One region of the Salipaludibacillus sp. CF4.18 genome, then DNA from elsewhere that is predicted to be linked to it. Evidence: riboswitches for the same ligand, from Rfam matches in the RefSeq annotation. Region 1 holds a riboswitch; each other region holds the start of a gene.
The links. A riboswitch is a leader RNA that binds a small molecule or an ion and turns the genes downstream of it on or off. The one in region 1 is predicted to bind thiamine pyrophosphate.
Positions count from the first base shown of each region.

Region 2: linked by a shared signal. The riboswitch ahead of thiC (phosphomethylpyrimidine synthase ThiC) and the one ahead of thiM (hydroxyethylthiazole kinase) in region 1 are both predicted to bind thiamine pyrophosphate.
Region 3: linked by a shared signal. The riboswitch ahead of ACHABW_RS04465 (YkoF family thiamine/hydroxymethylpyrimidine-binding protein) and the one ahead of thiM (hydroxyethylthiazole kinase) in region 1 are both predicted to bind thiamine pyrophosphate.

Region 1 covers NZ_JBIMEV010000058.1:713-3,991, reverse strand. The annotation lists gene thiE (thiamine phosphate synthase) at 1-199, opposite strand, end outside; gene thiD (bifunctional hydroxymethylpyrimidine kinase/phosphomethylpyrimidine kinase) at 192-1,013, opposite strand; gene thiM (hydroxyethylthiazole kinase) at 1,037-1,843, opposite strand; TPP riboswitch at 1,983-2,086, opposite strand; gene ACHABW_RS21795 (NlpC/P60 family protein) at 2,248-3,279, opposite strand, start outside.
Region 2 covers NZ_JBIMEV010000029.1:6,358-9,636, reverse strand. The annotation lists gene ACHABW_RS16190 (methyl-accepting chemotaxis protein) at 1-1,352, shown strand, start outside; gene ACHABW_RS16185 (YfhE family protein) at 1,478-1,597, shown strand; TPP riboswitch at 1,897-2,011, shown strand; gene thiC (phosphomethylpyrimidine synthase ThiC) at 2,154-3,279, shown strand, end outside.
Region 3 covers NZ_JBIMEV010000004.1:103,750-107,028, forward strand. The annotation lists gene ACHABW_RS04455 (ABC transporter ATP-binding protein) at 1-314, opposite strand, end outside; gene ACHABW_RS04460 (ECF transporter S component) at 298-900, opposite strand; gene ACHABW_RS04465 (YkoF family thiamine/hydroxymethylpyrimidine-binding protein) at 917-1,519, opposite strand; TPP riboswitch at 1,654-1,759, opposite strand; gene ACHABW_RS04470 (HAD family hydrolase) at 1,922-2,596, opposite strand; gene ACHABW_RS04475 (hypothetical protein) at 2,660-3,279, opposite strand, start outside.

The DNA.
Region 1 (3,279 bases):
CTTGAAGTTCTTTGGCAAGCTCTCGCTTTTCAGTCCCAACGAATGCATCCTCTCCTTTTTCTCGAAATTGAAAGATAGAGACGCCTCCATTTAAAGCCAAATCTAGCGTTTTTTGTGGAGAAGTTATACAATTCTGACTCCCCATAATAAAATATACGCCAAGTGCTTCTCGTAATGTTTCAGTTTTAAGATTATTCATCTATACTCCCTCTATTCACCTGTCTGTTATAGGCCCAATGATTGGTAGGTCCATGGCCTTGTCCAATATTTAAATCTTCTTTTATCGCAGCCTGAGTGAACATCACCGCTATTCTCACGGCTTCTACGATTTCCTTTCCCTTTGCTAATTCAGCCGCTATAGCTGCTGAAAAAGTACATCCTGTCCCATGAGTATTCACCGTGTTTTTTCGAATATTTTTAAATTCATAGAACTCTTCTCCGTCGTAAAAAAGATCAATTACGTTTTCGCCATCTTCTGCGTGCCCGCCTTTAATAACGACGCTTTTTGTACCCATCTTAGAAAGGCTTACTGCGGCATCTTTTCGATCCTTTATTGTAACGATCTTTGCACCTGTTAAAACTTCAGCTTCCGGTATATTAGGTGTAATGACTGTTGATAGCGGTATTAAATCATGAATAATTGCGGTTACAGCTTCATCTTCGAGTAATTTACTACCACCTTTTGCAATCATGACAGGGTCAATCACGATATTTTTCCATTCATAGTAACGTATTTTATTTGCAACTCCCTTAATAATTTCACTTGAAAATAACATGCCTGTTTTCAAAGCATCTACGCCTAAATCTTCACCTACAGCTGTTAACTGTGCTTCCACCGCTTCCACTGTCATCGGATAAACACCATGGACTCCAAGTGTATTCTGTGCTGTAACAGCAGTTATCGCTGACATACCATATACTTGTAATTCTTGGAAAACCTTAAGGTCGGCTTGTATCCCTGCTCCTCCACCACTATCTGAACCCGCTATTGTTAGTGCATGCTTCACGTTCATAGCTTCCCCTCCTCTCTTTTGAATCACACTTCTTTAACGAGTAAGTGTTTTGCGATTATTTCAGAATTAATATTGTTGAGTTGATTTAAAAATTCTATTTGAAAAGAACCAGGTCCTTTTTCTCCACCTCTCGTCATGGCTCTTTCTGCTGCAATACCATAGGTTGCCAATGCAGCTACTGTGCCAGTTAACAGATCCTTTTCCGTAGAGATAAAAGCACCAATTACAGCGCTTAACAGGCAACCAGCCCCAGTAATTTTGGATAACATCTCGTGTCCATTTTCTACTAAGTAAGTCGACGTTCCATCTGAAACGACATCTTCTTTTCCTGTAATCACTACTGTCGTGTTAAATTGCTTGGCAGCATTCTTGGCTAGGTCTACTTTATTTCCGCCGGTTTCTCCAGCTTCTACACCTCTTATTTCCCATTGCTGTCCAATCATGTGAGATATTTCTGCTGCATTGCCCCTCAGCACAGTTACCGCTATTTTATCCATCATGTTTCTGGCCACCTTTGTACGGTATGGCGTTGCTCCTGCTCCAACAGGATCAAACACTACTGGGATACCTTTTTCATTAGCAGCTTTGCCGGCAAGTACCATGGATTTCACCTTGTTTTCATCCAATGTTCCTATATTTAAAATGAGCGCTTGTGCGTTACTTGTCATATCTTCAACCTCTTCTTTCGCGTGGGCCATTACGGGTGCAGCGCCAAGCGATAAAAGACCATTTGCGGTGAAATTAGTCACAACCTCATTGGTTATATTGTGGATTAGGGGTTTACGTTCTCTTAATTCGTTTAAAATTTCTGCAATTTTTTGATTATTCATTTTCAGTCTCCTCTCAATTTATGTAATAGGAAAAACGCATAGCCGTCTTATCTTTTGAAAACAAAAAAGCTTCCTCAGTTAGGAAGCGGGTAAACGCGATACTTTATGAACTAACTAATTGTAACCTATGTTAATTCGATAAAGGAATCATCCACTTTCCTACGCTGGTATCAACCAGATCAGGTTAAAAGGGTTAAGGTAACGCACCTCTCTCAGCTAGATAAAGCACCCCTAGTGTCTCTTATTTAATTGAAATTTTCTCCATGTTAGCATAATACTTCTTTTCTTACAACGAACTCGCTGTACTCTTATTATTCTATTTAGGTAACTATTGGACTTCCTAATATCATTATACAGAAAAAGCTAGCTTAGAAGATATCTAAACTAGCTTTTCAGAAACATTATTAATTAACTCGGACAACAACTCCGCTGAAATTATCTGCCCAATATCCACTATTCATATTAGCAACTGCAACTCCTGTTGAACTTTGAGAACCAATAAATTGGCCTCCACCAATATAAATACCTACATGTCCATTTGTTTTGTAAGTATTAAAAAATACTAGGTCTCCAGGTTGCTTATCACTACTAGAAATTCTTTGTCCTGCATTAACTAATCCACTAGTACTAGCAGGTAATGATTTACCCACTTGCGAGAATGACCAGCTTACAAAAGCTGAGCAGTCAAAACGACCATTTGCTATATCAGAGGATGATCTCCCTCCTCCAAAAACATAGGTTGAATTCCCAATGTATTTACGTCCAACTTGGGTGACTGACCCACCATAGCTTGAAGGAGCAGGTGCTGCCTTCGTTTCACTTGATGAACTTTTACTTTTATTATCAGTATTAGTTACTGTTGAAGTAGTGTTTGCCTCTGAAGCAGAAGCAACATTTTGACTTGACGAAGAATTAGTGCTAGTCTGAGTTGCTGCTTCAGAAGCAGAAGAATTAGTGTTACTCTGAGTTGCTGCCGCCTCTTCCTCTGCTTGTCTTGCAATCTCAGCTTCTTCTGCTATTCTTAAGTCTTCTTGACGTTGAATTTCAGCATCAATCTTAGCCTCTATTTCTGCTTCTGCTGATTGAAGATTACTATCTTCTTCTAACAATCTTGCCATCTTTGATTCAATTTCAGCTTCTTTTGATTTTAACTCGTCTTTAAGTTCATCGTTACGTTGGTTTTGGTCTTCTAAATGATGTTTCATTCCAACTAGTTCTGTTTGCAATTCTTCAAGTTCATCTAATTTCCCCTGAACGATTGCCTGTTTTTCTTCTAGTTCTTTTTGGTTGATCTCTAATTGTTCAATAAAATCATTATCAGCTTTAGCAATTCGAGTGATTGTAACAGAACGGGTAACAAAATCTCCAAAGCTGTCAGCGCCTAATAGAACTTCTAAGTACCTGGAACTGCCACCATTTTTTTGGTAAGCGTTCGC
Region 2 (3,279 bases), on a different contig from region 1:
TCACTCAATTTACTGTAGTAGACGAGGCTTTTTCTAATGATGTCATCCCAACCGTGCAAGCAGGTGAAGAAGTAAATCTAGATACTTTAGGAGCGGCTGAAGAAGTGATTGTAACAAGTACTGCACGTATCATTGAAATTGCAGCAGCAGATGTTCAAGCGGCTCAACAAAAACAAGCCAATCAATTTTCTGTCTCTCTATGGGTTTCAGTTATTGTATCACTTGTTTCTGTGATCGTTGGTATACTGATTGCTGTTTATATTGGTAGAAATATTACCCGACCAATAAAAGAAATTCAAGCCTTTAGTACACAAATCGCTAACGGGGATTTAACAACCGAGCCTCTAGAAGTTAAATCGAAAGATGAGATTGGACAATTGACGAACGATATGAATGTTATGAGAGAAAGTATTCGAAACCTCATTATTCAGACTTCAAACATTTCTGAGAGTGTTTCTGCTTCTAGTGAAGAATTGTCTGCATCTTCAAAGGAAATGTTACAAGGAAGTGAGCAAGTTTCTGCGACATCTCAAGAAATAGCGTCGGGAGCAAGTGCTCAAGCAACGAATACTGCAGAAACATTAAATATTGTTCAACAAGTATCCGCGGATATGGCTAGCATGAATGAAGAATTAAAGGTCATGGAAAAAGCATCAAAAGATACGGAGCTTTCCTCTAAGCAAGGAGAAGAAAGAGTGAAAGACTCTATTTCTCAGATGAAGCGTATCAGAGAAAAAGTAATTGCTACAGCAGGAACAATCGAAGGCTTAGGTGCAAAATCAGATAGTATTACCGAAATTGTTCAAGCGATCGAGAATCTTTCTTCACAAACAAATTTATTGGCGCTTAATGCAGCAATAGAAGCAGCACGAGCAGGTGAACACGGAAAAGGTTTTGCGGTGGTAGCAGATGAGGTTAGAAAACTGGCGGAAGACACTACCAATTCAACGCAAGAAATTAAAGAAATTATTCAAGCCGTTCAAAATGAATCAAAGCAAGCAACGATAGATATGAAAGAAGTTGTTACGGAAGTAAAGCAAGGGGAGACTGTCATTGAGGGAAGCGGTCAATCATTTACTGATATTGCGGACAATATTAAAAAATTAACAGAAAGAATAGTTGCGATTTCATCCTCTACAAATAGTATCAATGAAAGAAGTAACCGTGCTTTGGAATATGTAGAGAACATTGCCAGTGTAACGGAACAATCTTCAGCTGGTACAGAAGAATTGTCTGCTACGATGGAACAACAAAGTGCAGCGATGCAGGAAATGAATAATATGGCTACTGATCTTTCTAAAATGGCAGAACAATTAACCGCACAAATCTCAGCATTTAAATATGAGAAATAATTGTTCGGTGGTTCATAAGTGTGGCCGACGCGAATAGTTCTATTTCTAGTGAAGTCTGATGTTTATCTATTTTTAGGAGCGGGAAAGGAATTACTATCTCGCTATTTGAAAGGGGTTATGTAATCATGGAACTGCATCAAACGTTAACGGATAGAAATAATGGACTAAGTTCCGCCCAGGAAGTTCATTATAGTAGAGATTTTAAAAAGGCAGAGAAAGCTGCCCGATCCGTAAAAAGTAAATAATCGGTTAACTAGATTGAAAGATACATGAATGATGAAGGGCGCTGGAAAAGTGAAGGTTTACTTTTCCAGTGCCCTTTTTATCAAGTTAATTTATAAAACTATCGGTTTTCAAGAGATTGTTGTTTTCTTCGAACAAAGCTGAGCGGTAAGTCCTCCAAACAACCTCCCATGCTAATAAAACAATAAAGTACATATAAAAGAGGCCATGTATTTTCAATTAATGACTGGATGAAACAGGGGAAAAACCTAAAATATGTTTGACTTTTCTGAACAATTCTATATACTGAGGGTAATCGAATAGAAATAACTAGGGGAGCCCAATAAGTTGGGCTGAGAAGGAAACACGATAAAGTTTCCTGACTCTTTGGACCTGATCTGGATCATACCAGCGTAGGGAAGTTAGAATTACTATCATTGCGAATTAACTTCTGCATGCATATTAGCCGGGTCCACCATTTTATAAGGGGCCCGGCTTTTTCATGTACATTTATAAACTTTTCCGCATGGTGTGGTCTGTGTCTGGTCCTCTATTTTTTAAAAAAAGGGAGAGATTTAGATGTCGACTGCATCATTCAACGAAGAAAATATTTCCATTATGTCCAATTTTTCAAACAGTAAAAAGGTTTATGTGACTGGTTCTAAATCCGATTTGAAGGTTCCGATGCGTGAGATTGAATTAAGTCCAACGACAGGGACTTTTGGGGAAGAAGAAAATGCACCAGTACGTGTTTATGACACAAGTGGTCCTTATACGGATCCGAGTCATACTGTAGACATAACGAAAGGCATACCTGCCGTTCGAAGTTCTTGGATTAAAGACCGTGGAGATGTGGAGGAGTATGAAATTCGTAAAATTAAACCTGAAGATAATGGTTATAAAGATGAAAATGATCCAAGGGCGACGCAAAAAGTATTCCCTGGTTTAAAGAGAAACGTATTACGTGCAAAACAAGGAGAAAATGTCTCTCAGCTTCACTACGCGAGACAAGGAATGATCACTTCTGAAATGGAATTTATTGCGCTAAGAGAAAATGTAAATGTAGAGTTTGTCCGCGAGGAAGTTGCTCTAGGACGTGCAATTATTCCTGCTAATATCAATCATCCAGAAATAGAACCAATGATTATTGGTCGTAATTTTCATGTCAAAATTAATGCCAATATTGGAAATTCAGCTGTTTCCTCCTCTATAGAAAAAGAAGTAGAAAAGATGACGTGGGCCACTCGTTGGGGCGCTGATAATATAATGGATTTATCAACTGGAAAAGACATTCATACAACGAGAGAATGGATTATTCGCAATTCAGCGGTTCCTGTTGGAACAGTACCTATTTATCAGGCGTTAGAAAAAGTAGATGGGGTCGCCGAGGACCTTACTTGGGAAGTGTATCGCGATACATTGATTGAGCAAGCTGAGCAAGGAGTCGATTATTTCACGATTCATGCAGGTGTTCTATTACGCTACATTCCTCTGACCGTCAAACGCTTGACTGGAATTGTCTCTCGTGGTGGCTCGATTATGGCCCAATGGTGTTTACACCATCATCAAGAAAGTTTTTTATATACTCATTTTGAAGAGATCTGTGAAATTATGAAAGCTTATGATATTTCCTTTTCGTTAGGGGATGGATTACGACCAGGATCGATTGCGGACGCAAACGATGAAGCGCAATTCGCCGAGTTAG
Region 3 (3,279 bases), on a different contig from region 1:
ACGATCCCAATTTTTTGATTCAGCTCTCCTTGTTCAAATCCCTGAACCTTTTTTCCTTTATAATAGATTTCTCCATCCGCATACCCTTCCACAGCTTCTGGAAATAAACCATTTAAACATAGAGCTACAGTACTCTTACCTGAACCGCTTGCACCCATAAGCAGCGTAACTTCCCCTTCTTTTAATGAGAAAGTAATCTGATCTATTAACGATCTTTCTTTGATTCTCTCATAATCGAACGAAAGCTTTTCTACATGAATAAGAGGATGACTATTTTCACGCAAACCATCTAGGTAGTTAAGCTGATTTTTCACGTTTTTCCTGCCACTCCTTTCCTAATGCATATCCGCGAAGAACTCCCGTTTGAGCTAACTGATCACTAATCCATTTTCCTAATAGACCCGCTAACAATCCACCACTAATGATACGGACTGCCAAGGTGGCAACGATAAGTTCTGGGGTTAACGCCGCTAAACCAGATTGGAACCAGCCCCAAGCATAACTAAAAATAGCTGCCGACATCCCTGCTAAAATAAGCACAGAAAGTGAAAAGTTTCGGTACCTGGTTGCAGCAAAAACCACTTCTGCTCCCAATCCTTGAATCGCCGCAGATATGATTAGCTGTGGACCTGCTGGACTTCCTATGAGTACTTGGACCGTTCCAGCTATTAGTTCCGACCAGAAAGCCGCCCCAGGTTTTCGAATCACATATGCTGCAATGATTGAAACGATGAACCATATACCAAAGATAATTTCATAGCCAAATGGTGCCAGACCAAACGGCGTAAGAAAATTACGTAAGCCTTGCCCGAAAAAATAAAACATGAGATAAATAACTGCGAACACAACACCGAAGATTGACATTAAGACGATTTCTTTTAACTTCCATTGCTTCAACATGTTTGGTTGCTCCCTCCTATTTATCTTTCTTAGATGGACTGTTTGCTGAAATAACCGCCGTCATTGTCACATGACTTTGGTCCTTCGATTTTGAAGTATTCACAAATACTTCTTCTAATGTTTTGAAAACAGCATTCGCATCTCCATCAAGTCGAGAGGCATAGTGAACGCCTTTCGTAAACGTGCCTTGTTCTTGAGCTACAGCACACTGTTCAGCGATGATTTGCATATAGTCCGGGTTGTTCATCGGATAAAGCGCAAATTGAGAAGCTGCCTCCACACGTTCTTTATTTGATCCACTCTCATTTAAGCGGACATCATCCTCTGACATATAGGTGTCCGCGTCAGAGTCTCCTGGACATCCAATAGAGAAAGTCCCATTAAAGACCACATGTACCCCTGTCTTTGCTGCATAGATAAAAATCGCTTTAGCCACGTCAAATACATGTTCACTCCGTCCTCGAATACACGTGCTCACATCATCTGTAGACTGCCATACCTTGGACGTATCCACTTCCTCTAATGCTCCTTTTATTACTTCCACAAAATTATCCGTCATTGGATACACCGAAAACCGGCACCCAACTATACGACTTGTTCCACAACTTAACCCTTCCATGTTGCATCCTCCTCTTACATCATTTTTTCAATATGTCTACCAATAACAGGGAGGGAGTCCCAAAATATAAAAAACTGCACCTCCCATAAGGAAGATGCAGTGAAGTTTCATGCAGAATAATAAAACAGGCTACATGTTGCTTACCTGCACTTCCCCACGCTAGTATTACCTAGTTCGGGTTCAAAGGGTTAACAGGAATTTCACCTGAATCTCAGCTTTATAGCGCCCCTAGTGCGAATCGGTTATCATATTGTTGCCTTTATTGTAAGTGAAGGATGGCTGTTTGTAAACCGTCCCGTCATACAACAACATGTCTTTCCAACCTATTTTTACTGTTAGAACTAGCTTAAATAGGATGTTCAAAAAGGTAAAAAAGACTACCTTTTTGAACAAACTCTTATATCAAAAAACCGGCCACTGATTTTTTTCGGCAATTTGCTTCATAGTAGAGTTAGGATTGACCACTACTGGTTTATTGACAAACTCCAGTAAAGGAAGATCGCTCTCACTATCTGCATACGCCCATAAATTATCGCCGTCTGAACGAGAAGTCTCATCATGAGACATCTTCTCTCCAATCCAGTCAACAATTTTTCTTACCTTCTCTTGACCGTTTACAATCGTACCTATTTCTCCCGTACAATAACCTTGATCATCAAATAAGATCTCTGTACTTATCACTGGCACATCTAATTGTAACTCTCTAATAAAAGCTTCAAGAAACGGGGTTAGCGCTCCAGACAATATGATCACTTGATCTCCTTTTGACTGATGCTCACGTATTGTATGCACTAAATCTTGATGGACTTCGTCTGATCCCGCTAGAACGAGGTGGTTGAAAAACTCATCTAATTCCTGTTTTGTTTTCCCTTTAAACGACTTGGCAAAAGCTTTAAAAAAAGTGTGTCTGAACACCTGCTTCCCTTTCCATACACCAAGGCCTACAGCTTTCACCATTCCCCCACTGACTAACAACCACTCTTTCCTTGTAAACTCTTTTTTAGCTACTAAAAACATCGCCTTAAATGAGTTACCTTGATAAAGTGTTCCGTCAAAATCCACTGTTACAATCGCCATCTAAACACCTGCCTCTTTAGCAAGTTTAATAGAGTTGTCCCAAAATGTAAATATATAACAAAACTATTCCACTTTAATAATATCAACATTAGTATCATCACCTATTTCTAAACCTTCAGGCACCTTGAGATAAAGGATTTGTCCCCCCATCGATGATGATGAACTGCGGCCCATCATCTTCGATTCTCCATAGAATTGACTCATAGGAAATCCCATCTCGAACTCTCCGTGATTAATCGTAACCGACAGAGGTTCATAAATATTAAGCGAGTTATTTTTCAGTTCAACTCTAATTGGACTTACTTCATTAGAAAAATCCCACTCATCTACAATTAATCTAGGATAAAAAAAAGTAGCTTCTATCATTTCTGTATACTCTGACGTTTCCTCCAGATAAACAGCAACGTAGAACTCCTCAGCTTTCTGCTCAATATTCAAAACATCATTCTCGTAGTCAAATGCCCATAACTCCGTTTTATTTTTATCTACTAACTCTTCGATCTCCCCTTTTAAAAGAGCATCTTCAATATAGATATCTTGTTCATACACTACATCGCCCTTAGCAATTTCACCTTTCAAAGATTCTGTTTCGATTGGAAGCAAAAAAGCAACTGGTACTGAAAGTACTAAAATACTTAAATAACCTAAGAACAACCACTTCAGACCTTTAGAGTTACTTCTTA